DNA from 4 places in the Colwellia meonggei genome. Region 1 is predicted to be linked to each of the others. Evidence: riboswitches for the same ligand, from Rfam matches in the RefSeq annotation. Region 1 holds a riboswitch; each other region holds the start of a gene.
What was found. A riboswitch is a leader RNA that binds a small molecule or an ion and turns the genes downstream of it on or off. The one in region 1 is predicted to bind cobalamin.
Positions count from the first base shown of each region.

Region 2: another riboswitch for cobalamin. It lies ahead of AC27E9_RS14985 (TonB-dependent receptor domain-containing protein); the one in region 1 lies ahead of AC27E9_RS06430 (ABC transporter ATP-binding protein).
Region 3: another riboswitch for cobalamin. It lies ahead of AC27E9_RS15005 (hypothetical protein); the one in region 1 lies ahead of AC27E9_RS06430 (ABC transporter ATP-binding protein).
Region 4: another riboswitch for cobalamin. It lies ahead of bluB (5,6-dimethylbenzimidazole synthase); the one in region 1 lies ahead of AC27E9_RS06430 (ABC transporter ATP-binding protein).

Region 1 covers NZ_BAAJLZ010000002.1:60,760-64,317, forward strand. The annotation lists gene AC27E9_RS06425 (M13 family metallopeptidase) at 1-1,080, shown strand, start outside; cobalamin riboswitch at 1,259-1,388, shown strand; gene AC27E9_RS06430 (ABC transporter ATP-binding protein) at 1,623-2,462, shown strand; gene AC27E9_RS06435 (FecCD family ABC transporter permease) at 2,459-3,466, shown strand; gene cobO (cob(I)yrinic acid a,c-diamide adenosyltransferase) at 3,472-3,558, shown strand, end outside.
Region 2 covers NZ_BAAJLZ010000006.1:157,201-160,758, forward strand. The annotation lists gene cobU (bifunctional adenosylcobinamide kinase/adenosylcobinamide-phosphate guanylyltransferase) at 1-36, shown strand, start outside; gene AC27E9_RS14980 (cobyric acid synthase) at 41-1,564, shown strand; cobalamin riboswitch at 1,648-1,800, shown strand; gene AC27E9_RS14985 (TonB-dependent receptor domain-containing protein) at 1,852-3,558, shown strand, end outside.
Region 3 covers NZ_BAAJLZ010000006.1:162,818-166,375, forward strand. The annotation lists gene AC27E9_RS14995 (cobalamin biosynthesis protein CobD/CbiB) at 1-334, opposite strand, end outside; gene AC27E9_RS15000 (histidine phosphatase family protein) at 394-984, opposite strand; cobalamin riboswitch at 1,190-1,402, shown strand; gene AC27E9_RS15005 (hypothetical protein) at 1,586-2,191, shown strand; gene AC27E9_RS15010 (cobyrinic acid a,c-diamide synthase CobB) at 2,197-3,558, shown strand, end outside.
Region 4 covers NZ_BAAJLZ010000003.1:3,280-6,837, reverse strand. The annotation lists gene AC27E9_RS08585 (S8 family serine peptidase) at 1-1,422, shown strand, start outside; cobalamin riboswitch at 1,579-1,805, shown strand; gene bluB (5,6-dimethylbenzimidazole synthase) at 1,845-2,624, shown strand; gene AC27E9_RS08575 (GGDEF domain-containing protein) at 2,658-3,558, opposite strand, start outside.

The DNA of each region.
Region 1 (3,558 bases):
TCATTAACTACCGCATTAGATGATGAAAATTTTGATTTTTACTCAAAACAATTAAGTGGTCGTAAAGAGCAACGTCCAATGTGGAAACGTGGTGTTTCTGTAGTAAACAGTAATTTAGGCGAGGTTATTGGTAAAGTATACGTTGGTCGTCATTTTAAGCCTGAAGCAAAAACACGCATGACCCAACTTGTTGAGAACTTACGCGGTGCATACGGCGCAAGTATTGACGAATTAGAATGGATGTCTGATGCAACGAAAAAAGCTGCACATGTAAAATTAGCTAGCTTCGACCCTAAAATTGGCTACCCGAACAAATGGGAAGACTACTCTAAGCTCGTGATCAAAGGTGACGACTTAGTCGGCAATAAAATGCGTTCTGGTATGGTTTCACATCAAAAACAAGTTGATAAACTTGGCGGCCCGATTGATCGTCAAGAATGGGGCATGACACCACAAACGGTTAACGCTTACTACAACCCAACTAAAAATGAGATTGTATTCCCTGCCGCTATTTTACAACCACCATTTTTTAACTTAAATGCAGACGACGCCGTTAACTACGGTGGTATTGGCGCCGTTATCGGTCATGAAATGGGCCACGGTTTCGACGACCAAGGTAGTAAATACGATGGTGACGGAAACTTACGTAACTGGTGGACAGAGCAAGACTTAGCAGCGTTTAAAGTTCGTACTGATGACTTAGTTGCACAATATGATAACTACGCTGTATTCGATGATCTACACGTTAATGGTAAATTAACTTTAGGTGAGAACATCGGCGATTTATCAGGTGTTACTATTGCTTATAAAGCTTACAAAGCATCATTAAATGGTAAAGAAGCAGAAGTTATTGATGGCTTAACTGGCGACCAACGTTTCTTTATGGGTTATGCACAAGTTTGGCGCGTAAAAATGGTTGAAAAATCATTACGTAACCGCGTAGCAACTGACCCGCATTCACCAGGTGAGTTTCGTGCTTTAGGTTCGTTATCAAATATGCCTGAATTCTACGAAGCATTTGACGTAAAAGAAGGTGACGCTATGTACATTGCACCGGAAAAACGTGTAAAAATTTGGTAGCAAAGATAATAGCTATTCGCTAATAATAACTATTTCAAACCATGAAAAATAAAAGGAGCTTCGGCTCCTTTTTTTATTTAGTGTAATTTGTCTTTAAACTGCCTTAGCCAAGAGTTTTCATTGTAAAGCGCCACTGTTAACCGTAAAATCAGCACTAGATTGATATATTTAACTTAGCAAGATTAGCAATCATTTTGTTGTTAGGTTAATTAATAGGGAACACGGTTAAAGTCCGTGACTGTACCCGCAACTGTAGATAACTTCTAAAAGTTATAAGTCAGGACACCTAGTATCATTATTATCAAATAACCTAATAGTTTAACGCCGTGCGGGAATACACGAAAGTTACTTATCCACAAAAGCTTATGTGGTGCTTGTACTTGCCCTTTCTGCACAATTAGATTATTACAATTAGTACATTCAAATTAACCGTTTGAAAAAGGTAATGCTGCACAAAATGAACCGAACTACCGACACTTTTTATTGCTATCACCAATTAAGTATTGCCGCATGGCAGTTCTTTAAACACTAAGTTAATTGTTATGACACAGTTATTAACACTGGCATCAGTGTCTTGGTCGGTTGAAAAACAAACTATTTTAAATGATATTTCATTTACCCTTGGTCAAGGAGATATTATTGGCATTATTGGCCCAAACGGTGCTGGCAAAACCTCATTACTTAAGTGTTTACTTAATCAAACGAAAAACTGGCAAGGCACAATAAAATTAAAGAATAAAAACATACGTCACTACAAGCCCCATGAACTTGCACAAACTTTTGCTTTAGTTGTACAAAAATCGCCACCAATATTTGAGCTTAAAGTTTACGATGTAGTCCGTATGGGCTTATTACCTTACAAGTCATTATTTGCGAATGACACAGATCTTGATAAAAAAGAAATCATGCTCGCGTTAGAAAAAGTAGGTTTATCAGCCAGCCAAAATAAATTTTTTAATACCCTTTCAGGTGGTGAACAACAACGGGTACTCATTGCTAAAGCCTTAGTGCAAAAAGCAAAAATATTAGTCTTGGACGAACCAACAAATCATTTAGATATCTTTTATCAGCACCAGATATTACAACTGGTCAAAGCCCTTAATATTACTGTAATTATGACCATTCACGATCTTAACCTTGCAGCACAGTATTGCACTCGTTTACTGTTACTGAATAAAGGTAAGCTAGTTAGCGATAAAAATGTTGATGAAGCATTAAACCCCGAAACACTCTCTGAAGTATTTGGCTTACCTTGCTATCGCGATAATGTTGATCAACTAACCCATACTAGCAGCGAGCAACCTACCAATTCAAACACCTTTGCTAGAGTTCACTTTTACCCAAAAACTAATGTAGATGAATCAACAGAGGTTCAGCAATGAAGCTTTTCTACTTAATAAAAGCTAAAAGTGCTTGGGTATTCACTTGCTTATTGGCATTAACATTATTTTCAATAATCACAGCAATGACCTTTGGTCCCGCACAAATAACAAGCTTAGATATTGCTCGATGTGTAATAAATGAATGTTCTACACCAATGCATGACATGGTTATTTGGCAAATTCGTATTCCTCGAGTACTTGTCGGTTTAGTCGCAGGAATGGGTCTAGCATGTGCTGGCGCTATTTTGCAAAATGTGACTCGAAATCCTCTTGCTGACCCTTACCTATTCGGTATTATTTCTGGTGCGGGGCTTGGTGCAACCATTGCAACCTTAGTACTTACTGATGAGCAAATGTTAGCATTACCGCTTGCTGCATTTTTAGGAGCACTATTCTCGGTCATTATCGTCTTTGGCATTGCCACGTTATTACGTAATATGAACCATTTATTATTAACGGGCGTGGCTGTGTCATTTATGTTGGGCTCTATAAGTCATTTCATTCTTTATCTTGGTGATCCTTTCGCTACCAATCGCGTTATATTTTGGTTAATGGGCAGTTTAACACGCGTTGAAATGTTCCACTTTTACTTAATCAGCGCCATGGTATTAATCACTTTGATCTCGATTTTTGCCTTACATCGACATATTGATGCACTTTTGCTAGGCGATGAAAGCGCTGCAAGTTTAGGGGTAAATGTTGATAAATTAAGACTTATATTATTAGCTTTATGTGCGGCGGTTACCGCGACTATTGTTGCCTATTGTGGTGGCATAGGCTTTGTTGGATTAATGATCCCACATATCGTTAGGCAACTCGTTGGCGTAACAACTATGCCGCTTATTATTGGCTCAGCATTAGTTGGTGGTTGTTTTTTAATTTGGGTCGATGTTATTGCACGTAGTGCACTAAGTAATGTTGAAATTCCCATTGGAATTATCACTTCCGCCATTGGTAGTATTTTCTTTTTAGCGATCATGTATCGCACTCGCAAATCAGGATAATTAATATGACAACAGAAGCAGACAAAAATCAAAAACACCAAGAGCGTATGCAACGTATTAAGGAAAAAGTAGATGCGCGAATCGACGCTGCT
Region 2 (3,558 bases), on a different contig from region 1:
TTGCCACTCACTTTAAAGTCAGCAGGAGCTAGGTAAGCCAATGAAAACGCTAATGATACAAGGCACAACCTCAGACGCTGGAAAAAGTACGCTAGTTGCTGGTTTATGTCGGGTTCTCGTTAATGCTGGCATTAATGTTGCGCCGTTCAAACCACAAAATATGGCATTAAATAGTGCAGTTACAAAAGATGGTGGTGAAATAGGCCGAGCACAAGCATTACAAGCAATCGCGGCAAAAGTTGAGGCACGCGTTGATTTTAATCCTATTTTACTAAAGCCAAATAGTGACACTGGCGCGCAAGTGATAGTGCATGGTAAGGCACTATCAAACATGGAGGCGGGCAAGTATCACGACTACAAAAAAGTAGCGATGCAAGCGGTTGTTGAGTCTCATCAACGTTTGGCAAACGAACATGATGTACTGCTAGTGGAAGGAGCAGGAAGCCCAGCAGAAATTAACTTGCGTGCTCATGATATTGCCAACATGGGCTATGCCGAAAAAGTGGATTGTCCAGTTATTTTAGTGGCAGATATTGACCGCGGTGGTGTATTTGCCCATTTAGTGGGGACGCTTGAATTATTGTCGGAATCAGAGCAAGAGCGAGTTAAAGGTTTCATCATCAATCGTTTTCGCGGCGACATTAAGCTATTAGAACCTGGCTTAGATTGGCTTGAACAGCGCACAGGTAAGCCAGTTTTAGGTGTGTTGCCATATTTGCATGATTTAGCGTTAGATGCTGAAGATGCCGTCGAGCTTGATAACAAAGTTACTGAAGCAAAAGTTAAAATATTTGTTCCGCTGCTGCCACATATGAGTAACCACACTGATTTTGACCCGCTGCGATTACAGCCTAATATTGATCTGCAATATGTAAAAATTGGCCAATCACTGCAAGGGGCAGATTTAATTATTTTGCCAGGAAGTAAAAATGTTACTTCAGATTTAGCCTTTCTTAAGCAACAAGGTTGGCAGCAAGAAATTGAGCAGCATCTTCGTTATGGCGGTAAGGTCATGGGCATTTGTGGCGGCTATCAAATGTTAGGTAAGCAAATATTTGACCCTGAGCATATTGAATCTCATGTTGAGCAAGTATCAGGTTTAGGTTTGTTGGATTTTACCACCACGTTAACTCGAGAAAAAACCTTAACGCAAGTAAGTGCGAGTATGGCGTTTAACGGTGAAACCTGTCAGTTAACTGGTTATGAAATTCATTGTGGTGTTTCAACAGGGCCAGCGTTATCTAAACCACTACTACATATTGAAAGTGATGGTTTAGGCAAAAAGCAATATACACCGGATGGCTGTGTTTCTGACGGCTGTATCTCTGAAGACAATCAAATAATTGCCACGTACCTACATGGCTTTTTCGATTGCCCGGAGCCAACACAAGCGGTACTCGATTGGTTAGGTATTAAGGATTTAGTACAATCCGTTGTCGATATTAACCAGCACCGAGAAGAGCAGTTAGAGCGCTTGGCAGATATCTGCAAGCAGCATCTAGATATGGAAAAAATTCAAAGTATTATTGCACAAGGTGTTGATACGCCACGCGGTAATGGTTAAGCCTAAATTCTGAAGCTGTTGATGCTAACAGCAATAAAACTAGCTAATAAAAGTATTCGATTTAGCAATGAAAAAAATTTAAATAAGCGACAGTAAGTAAATTTCTTAGTTACTGTTTAACATAGCAAGTTCGAGGGAAGAAGGTGAGACGCCTTCACTGCCCCCGCAACGGTAATTATAGCGGTGAAACTCATCGCTACATAAGTCCGAGCACTTGAACTTGCTTAATTCACACTGTGTTTACGCAGTAATACATATGGTGCGGTGGGCATCGTTAATGAGGTCATATGAACATTAAGCAAAATAACTTTTTCAAAAAATCATTTTTATCACTAGCGATTGCTGGTGCTATGTCGGCATCGTTCACTGCTTCAGCGAATGCTGATGAAACTGTTGACGACATGGAAATTATTTCGGTAACCGCATCACGTACTCCAATGAGTATTGCAGATTCGCTAGCGAGTCAAGTTGTGATTACTCGTGCTGATATAGATCGTATTCAGCCTAAATCAGTATTAGATATATTATCAACTGTTGCTGGTCTCGATATTTCAACATCTGGTGGTCGTGGTCAAACTTCATCAGTATATATGCGTGGCGCTAACTCTGGTCACACTTTAGTTTTATTGAACGGTGTTCGTATTAGTTCCGCAAGCCTAGGTTCTACCAATGTGCAAAATATTGCCCCAGAACTTATTGAGCGTATCGAAATCGTTAAAGGGCCCCGCGCAGCTTTATGGGGTTCTGATGCTATTGGTGGTGTTATCCAAATCTTTACGCGTAAACTAAATAGCGGTGAACATTTTGTTAGCGCCAATGTTGGTAGCGAAGGCTACAGTATGCTTAATGGTGGTATTGGTATTGAGCATGGTGATGGTTTTACCAGTCTAAGTGTTGAACATGAAGAAAGTGATGGCTTTGATGCGAAAGACGATACTGAAACTGATGATGATGGTTACAGTTTTGACTCATTTGCAATCAATGGGCAGCAGCAGGTTAGCAAAGACTTACGCTTAAATTGGTTAGCGCAATTGGATCAAGGTGACACCGAATACGATAGCTCTTTTGGCGCCAATGAAAGTGAAGTTAATAACCACGTTTGGCAAATAGGTGCTAACTATAAATGGCAAGCTAATAATATTAATAACATCACACAATTTAATATTAGCCAAAGCCGCACCTCTAATATAGCTCATGGCAATGGCACCAGTAAAAGTGAAGGTACGCAATATGATACTCGTCGTAACCAATACTCATTGTTGAATAGTAGTGATCTTTCTTCGCAATGGTTATTGAACTTGGGTGCAGATTTAATTCAAGAGGAGCTTAAAGGTAGTAACGAGTATGACGAAAAAGAACGTGATACCACAGGTGTCTTTGCTCATGCTATGTTTAACGAAGGCAAGCTATCTTATGAATTAGCTGCACGTTATGATGATGTTGAAGGTATTGACTCTGAAACTACTTTCAACACCAGCGTTGGTTACCAAGTAACAGAGAGCACACAAGTAAGTTTTTCTGCAGGTACTGGTTTTAAAGCTCCTACGTTCAATGACTTATATTACCCATTAAATTGGGGTTATGTTGGCAATAAAGATCTCGTATCAGAAACTTCAACAAGTTATGAATTTAGTGTTAAAAGCCAATTCAATGCTTTATCAGTTGCCTTTAACCTTTATCAAACAGACATCGAAGACTTAATTGATTGGAGTGGTACTGATGCAGATAATAATGTAACTCCTATAAATGTTGACGATGTTGAAATTAAAGGTGCTGAAATTGGTGCAAATTATCAGGGCTTTGGTGGCGTACATCAGTTTAATGTTAGCTATATCGAAGCTGAAGATGTATCAACAGGTAAGCAGTTAGGCCGTCGTGCAAAAGAGCACGTTAGCTATCAATTTGATACAACAATTGGTAACGCGGACGTATATGCTGAAATTCAATATAAAGGTAAGCGTTATGACTACCTTTTTGGCGGCGCAGTTGTGAAG
Region 3 (3,558 bases), on a different contig from region 1:
GCCAGTACCAAACTAAATCCTGCAAAAAATAAACATATAATATCGGTAATGGCAGCACCAATAAACACCATGCCATTGTGCCAAGTGCTTTTGTTTTTATCGGCTTTTCACCTGTGTTAACATGTGTTAAAACGCTTGAATTTTGCTGGCTAAAATTGAGCAATGCTTCTAATTGATTGGCGAGCCAACCAAAGCCAACTAAATAATGAAAACGTTTTGCTTCACCCAGTAATTTATCGAGAATAAGCGCAAGTGAAAGGGTAATTGCAAGGGAGAACTCAGGCGTTAAAATTAATGCTTTTTCAACAATTTCATTAATAAATTGACTATCCATTGCCGCTGCCAAAACCTAGCCCAGAATAAGTATGAAAATTAAATGACTACTTTTCATATTTATTCTGACACCTGCTGATTCTCAAGTTGAAAGCGCTGTTGTTGGTAGCTTAAAGTAAACAAGCAGCCGTTGTCGAACAGCTCGTAGGCATTACTATCTGAATTCACACCTAATTTAGCTAAGAAGCAACGTAATGCTTCACCATGAAATATTACCAATAAGGTTTGATTTGAGAACTTCTTGGCAAAGTTTTCTAATGCTTGATATACCCTAAATCCACAGTCGATAGCGCTTTCTCCACCTTCTGGTTTGAGTTGGGTAAACTGATGCAATAACTCATGATAACTTCCATCTTGGCTGAAACTTTCTACGTTTTTTCCTTGCCATTTCCCCAAGTTCCGCTCAGCTAAATCTGGGTGGTTATCGACAGGAACATCTAGATGGTTTTGACAAATAGCAGCAGTTTTAACTGCACGGCCTAACGGCGACGAAATAATACGAGCGATATTTTCATTTTCTAATGCTATGGCGATATTCGTTGCTTGAATTTTGCCTTGCTCAGTTAATTCGCTGTCGAGCTGGCCTTGAAACCTTTGCGTTTTATTCCACAGTGTTTGTCCGTGCCGAGCTAGAAAAAAGCGTGTAGTCATTGTTAATATTACTCTGTTTGCGCTAAGTTGCTGACAAACGGGTGGTTAAGTAGAAGCGCAGAATAACCAAATCATTCCGCTGATTCAATGCAAAAATGATTAAATGAAGTTGTTGTCGAAATTGCTTTATTGAGTATAAACCTCGCACTTAGTTCTTTAGTGCTAATAATTTGGTTATTGATTGAATAAATAGCCATCATCACGTAACATCAGCGCTGATTTAGGTGTCTTCACATTATTCTACTTTTTGAGAGAAGTTTAAGAACTGAAGGTGAAACGTGAAACTGGTGAGAAACCAGTACTGCCCCCGCAACGGTAACTGTGAGCAGCAACAAAACCACTGTATTGATAAATATGGGAAGGTGTTGCAAAAGCGATGAACAGGAGTCCGGAGACCGGCCTAAAATTACTCGACAACTGCGGTGGGCGGTCATTCAGAGCTTAGTAACTGATTTTTTGCATTATCTTATCCAATAGACAATGTGATGAGTTTAAGATTTATGACTTAGTAGCCTAGCTGTTACTGTAAAACTTTTACTTTATAAGCACTTACCAACTTTGATTTCCAACTCCGTAAATATTTATCGCACACGGGAATGTTATGAAATCAGTCAACCAAAAAACGCCAATTAGCTTACTTTTTGCAATATTTGCAGTATTAACTTTGCTAATGTTGGCAACTCGCACCCATCATTTTGCCAGTTTAAATCACTTACCTAGTGCTTCTATTGCTATTTTCTTTTTAGCGGGCATGTACTTACGCAATATGAAAGCGTTTTGGTTTTTCTATACCTTAACCTTAGTGATTGACCTTGCCTCATCGTATTTTCGCGGACAATTTGGCGACTGTATTACCACCTCTTATCCTGCGCTAGTATTGAGTTATGGGGTTATGTTTTCGGCTGGCTTTTACGCTAAACCTAGTTGGCAGCAAAGCGCATGGCAAAATAACATTATTAAAGTTGCTTTAGGCTTGTTTGTTGCTAGTTCAATTGCCTTCTTCATTTCCAATGGCAGTTACTATGCCTTGTCAGGAAAATTCCCAGAGTTGTCATGGGCTGAATATGCAACGCGTGTTGATAAGTACTATTTCCGCTCAATTTCTAATCCGGTATTTTATGTGATTTCGGCAATTGTGATTGATTTTACCATCAGCCGCTTCTTGACCGATAAAGGTTTAGCCAAATCATCACAAGATAAGGTGTAATGGCAATGAGTCAGATAGAAAAAGCGAAACCAATCCCTGCTTTTCATGGCAAACTTGAGCGCCAAACTGGCAGTGGTGCAATGTGCTCAGCCTTAATTGTTGCCGCGCCACACTCTGGCTCAGGGAAAACCACAGTAACCGCTGCGCTTGCTCGATATCATCGTAATCAAGGACGTAAAGTAACGGTGTTTAAAGTTGGTCCTGATTTTATTGATCCTATGATTTTACGCCAAGCCAGTGGTGAATTGGTTTATCAACTAGATTTATGGTTAGTTGGTGAAAAGGGCTGCCAAGAACTACTTCATCGTGCAGCTTTAGAGTCTGATCTTATTCTTATTGAAGGTGTCATGGGCTTATTCGATGGCACGCCAAGTAGTGCTGATTTGGCCCAATATTTTAATATTCCGGTGCTTGGCGTTATCGATGCCAAAGCCATGGCGCAAACATTCGCTGCGGTTACCTTTGGCCTTGCTAAGCTACGGGAGGATTTACCGTTTTCTGGTGTGATTGCCAATCGCGTTAATACCGAACGTCATGCTGAGTTATTGAGCACCAGTTTGCCGGAAGAATTTCGTTTTTACGGACGTTTACCAAAAGATGACGGTGTCACGTTACCTGAGCGCCATTTAGGTTTAGTGCAAGCACAAGAGCTAGCTGATATAGATAGCCAACTTGACCAAGCTGCTAGTCATATCGCTAAAACTGACTTGACCGAATTACCTGAACAAGTTGAGTTTTTTGCTGTGGAACATGACAGCCAAGAAGACTTTATCCATCGTGCTTTGGTGGGCACTCGCGTTATTATTGTGCGTGATCATGCTTTTAGTTTTATCTATGCTGCCAACATTGCCTTTTTAGAACAGGCTAGCGCGGAAATAATCTACTGTTCAGCACTAAATGATGCTCATTTGCCGCAAGGAGATATTTTATATATTCCGGGTGGCTATCCAGAGTTGTACGCAGAAAAGTTAGTTAGCAATGATACGTTTCTCAATGACGTAAAAGACTTTGCCGCCAGTAAAAAACCGATAATTGCTGAATGTGGCGGTATGCTGTATTTACTTGAGCAACTAACAGATATGTCAGGTCAACAAATTGCAATGCTTGGCCTTATACCAGGTAAAGCCGCAATGCAGAAAAAGCTCTCGGCAATAGGTTCGCAATGGGTTGATTTATCTGTGATAGATAAAGATAACATTGAGCCTGAAAGTTCTGCTGAAAACCAAGGTGAAATGTCTAGTAATATTATGCGCGGGCATAGTTTTCATTATTCTTGTGCCGAAATTGATTTAACGCCGATTAGCCAAACAACCCATCATCCAAGCGAACGAGCAGGCGAATATGTTTATCAGCATAACAATATACTT
Region 4 (3,558 bases), on a different contig from region 1:
GATCAAGGTCGCCAACATGCAGAATTCTCTCAATATACATCACAAGTTGAAATTTCAGCACCAGGTGAAGCAATTCTATCGACTGTTGCCGGCGATGGCCGTTTAGGTTACATCACTTTAGGCTCAACAACTTACGGTAACGATGAAGTTGTGCCACAAACTCACTACATTCAAAGTGGCGGTAGCTTTACTGTTAGCAATGTAGACAGTTCTGCAAATGGTGTATTAGCCGCTTGTACTATATCAGGAAGCAGTTATAGCTGTTCAAATGTTTCAGGAAACATTTGTTTAGCTGAACGTAATGATAACCAAAAAGGTAGCAACTACCCTGAAATCAATCCAGCTAAAGCGTGTGCCGATGCCGGTGCATCAGGCGTGATTGTTTATAGTAATAGCGCTCGTCCAGGCCTTCAAAATCCTTTTTTAGTTGATGCTAACTCTGATGTAACAGTACCAACCGTTTCTGTAAACCGTGAGCTAGGTTTGCAACTTATGGGTCAACTTGGTACGAATGCTAATTTAAATGTTGTTGGTGGCCAAGATTACGCATACTACAACGGTACTTCAATGGCGACTCCTCATGTAGCTGGTGTTGCAGCATTGGTATGGAGTAATAACCCTGATTGTTCTGCGACTCAAGTTCGAAATGCGTTAAAATCTACAGCAATTGACTTAGATGTAGCAGGTCGTGATGACAAAACAGGATACGGTTTAGTACAAGCGAAAGCCGCATCTGATGCTCTTGCAGCTAGTTGTAGTACTGTAACTCCGCCTCCTACAGGTGGCAATGTATTAGAAAATGGTGTTGCTAAAACAAGTTTAGCTGGTGCTAAATCTGAAGAGTTAAGCTTTACGATGGAAGTTCCTGCTGGAGCAACTGGCCTGAGTTTCGATATGACAGGTGGCACAGGTGATGCTGACCTTTATGTTAAGTTTGGTTCAGCCCCTACAACATCTAGCTACGACTGTCGCTCATGGGCAGGTGGTAATACTGAGTCATGCCCTATTTCAACGGCACAAGCAGGAACATATCATGTTAAAGTAGTTGGTTACACAGCATTTACAGGTGTTAACTTAACAGGCAGCTTTACGGAAGGATCAACAGGTGGCGGTGCTACAGGAGGCAGTGCTTCAGTTAATGATATTAGCGTTAGTCGTCGTGCATGGACTTACTACACTATTGACATTCCAGCAGGCATGGCAACTTTTGATGTAGTGACTAGTGGTGGCACTGGGGATGCAGATTTATATATTCGTCAAGGAAGCAACCCAACAACATCAAACTATAGCTGTAAGTCAGAAAACAGCAATAATAGTGAGTCGTGTACTATTACTAATCCTGCTGCGGCAACTTGGCACATAGGTATTTACGGGTATAGAGCATCAAGCGGTGTTAACATGAATGTAACATACAACCCATAGAGTTAAACTAGACTCCCAACTAGTGTTGTAATTAGGGGAAGTACAAATTGTGCTTCCCCTTTTTTTAACTAAAAATCAAATAAAACGACTCTCTCGATATTAATTTTCTTTCGATAACACCATCAAGCGTTATGTAAACTTTTCCTCTAAATGTTATAGTGCGGGAAAATTTTAGGTGCTCAAATTTACTTTTAATAAAGTGCGGCTGAGAGAATAGGGAAATTGGTGTAAATCCAATACGTGCCCAACGCTGTTATGACGTTTATGTTTGATAATAAACCACTGGTAATTTTACTGGGAAGGTATCAAACATAATTTATATTTACTTTAGTAGTTATAAAGCCCGTCTGAGTCAGAAGACCTGCCTAAAATATCAATTGCACGAAAGGCCGATCGTTGCTTAATCCAATAAGGGGAATATTTTGGGTATCAATAACCACGCTAATAACCAAACAAAAGACTCAACGAATCAGTCTTTGTACCAATTCAGCCAACAAGCACAACATGGTTTATACCAAGCTATTTTTAATCGCCGTGATGTACGCGGACAATTTCTATCGACAGCAATTCCTAATGAAGTGCTCAGTAAAATAATTTATGCCGCACATCATGCCCCATCAGTTGGCTTTATGCAGCCTTGGGATTTTATCGTTATTCAGTCACCTGAAATAAAAAAACAAATCCACCAAGACTTCACGCTAGCACATCATGAAGCACAAGCGATGTTTGAAGAAAAAAAGCAAACACAATACAAAAATCTAAAACTCGAAGGCATTATTGAATCGCCAATTAATATTTGTATTACATGTGATCGAGAAAGAACAGGGAAAACTGTTATCGGACGAACACATATGAAAGAGATGGATCTATACAGTTCAGTATGCGCAGTACAAAATTTATGGTTAGCTGCTAGGGCTGAAGGTGTTGGTGTTGGCTGGGTATCAATATTGCACCATGGCGCACTAAAAAGCGCTCTTTCGCTGCCGGATAATGTAGTACCCATTGCCTACTTATGCTTAGGTTATGTTAGTCACTTTAAGGAAAAGCCAGAGTTGGAGTCAGCTAATTGGTTATCAAGACGCCCGGTAGATGAATTAGTCAGTTTCGACACTTACGGTCAAGAAGCAAGAACGCCAGAAGAACAAGGATTTATCAACCAGTTAAAGACAGATAAAACATTCCCACACTCATTTAAAGAATAATATCGTTTTCTAAATACAGATAAATAAAAGCGTTTACAAACAAACGCTTTTATTTCTGCCACTGTTCTTTGCTTGATATAAAGCTGTATCTGCTTGCTCAAATAAAGCTTTCCAATTAAGCTCCTCTTTTCGCTCAGCAATGCCAATAGAGACGGAAATTTTTGGTAAGTACGCTTTAGAATCTCTTTGCATTAATTTAAGACTTGCAATTGCTAACCTTATTTTCTCTGCAATTTCATGCGCTTGCCCCATAGTTTTATTTACCATAACAACCACAAACTCTTCACCGCCGAACCTTACCGCAATATCATTATCTGAAATGGTATCTTTAATAACCTTAGCAATACGCTGAATAACTTTGTCGCCGATGAAGTGACCAAATTGATCATTAATATTCTTAAAATGATCAATATCAATCGCTAAAGAAGAGTGAACTTGTTCGATATCAATATCTTGTAACTTAATATCACAGCCACGGCGGTTAAATAATCCGGTTAATGAATCAACAATAGCTTCATGGCGAGCTGCTTCAAGTTTTGACTTTAAAAAGCTCACTTCACCACATGCATGGGTTAATTCTAAAGAAAGCTCGCTATGTTGTTGCTGTGACGTTGTTATACTGCTCATTAAAAAGGCAACGATATTTTGCATCGACTTATGATATTCATTCTTCGACAACGCTTTTTCAGCCTTTTTCAAATTTGACGCAACAACTTTATCACTATCAACTTGCGAGTTAATTTTTTCTAAAGTTGAAGTTAACGACTTTTCGATGGGATCCAAAATTTGTTTATCAATAGCATGTGAGTTAGAGATATACTTTTCAAAAAGCTCTTCAATAAAGGTTAAATCGACTTCTTGGTATGTGTCGACATGTCGCTCTAGTTCTGCAGATAGTTTTTCATTTCGTTTGCTAGCGTGAAGGTAAACAACA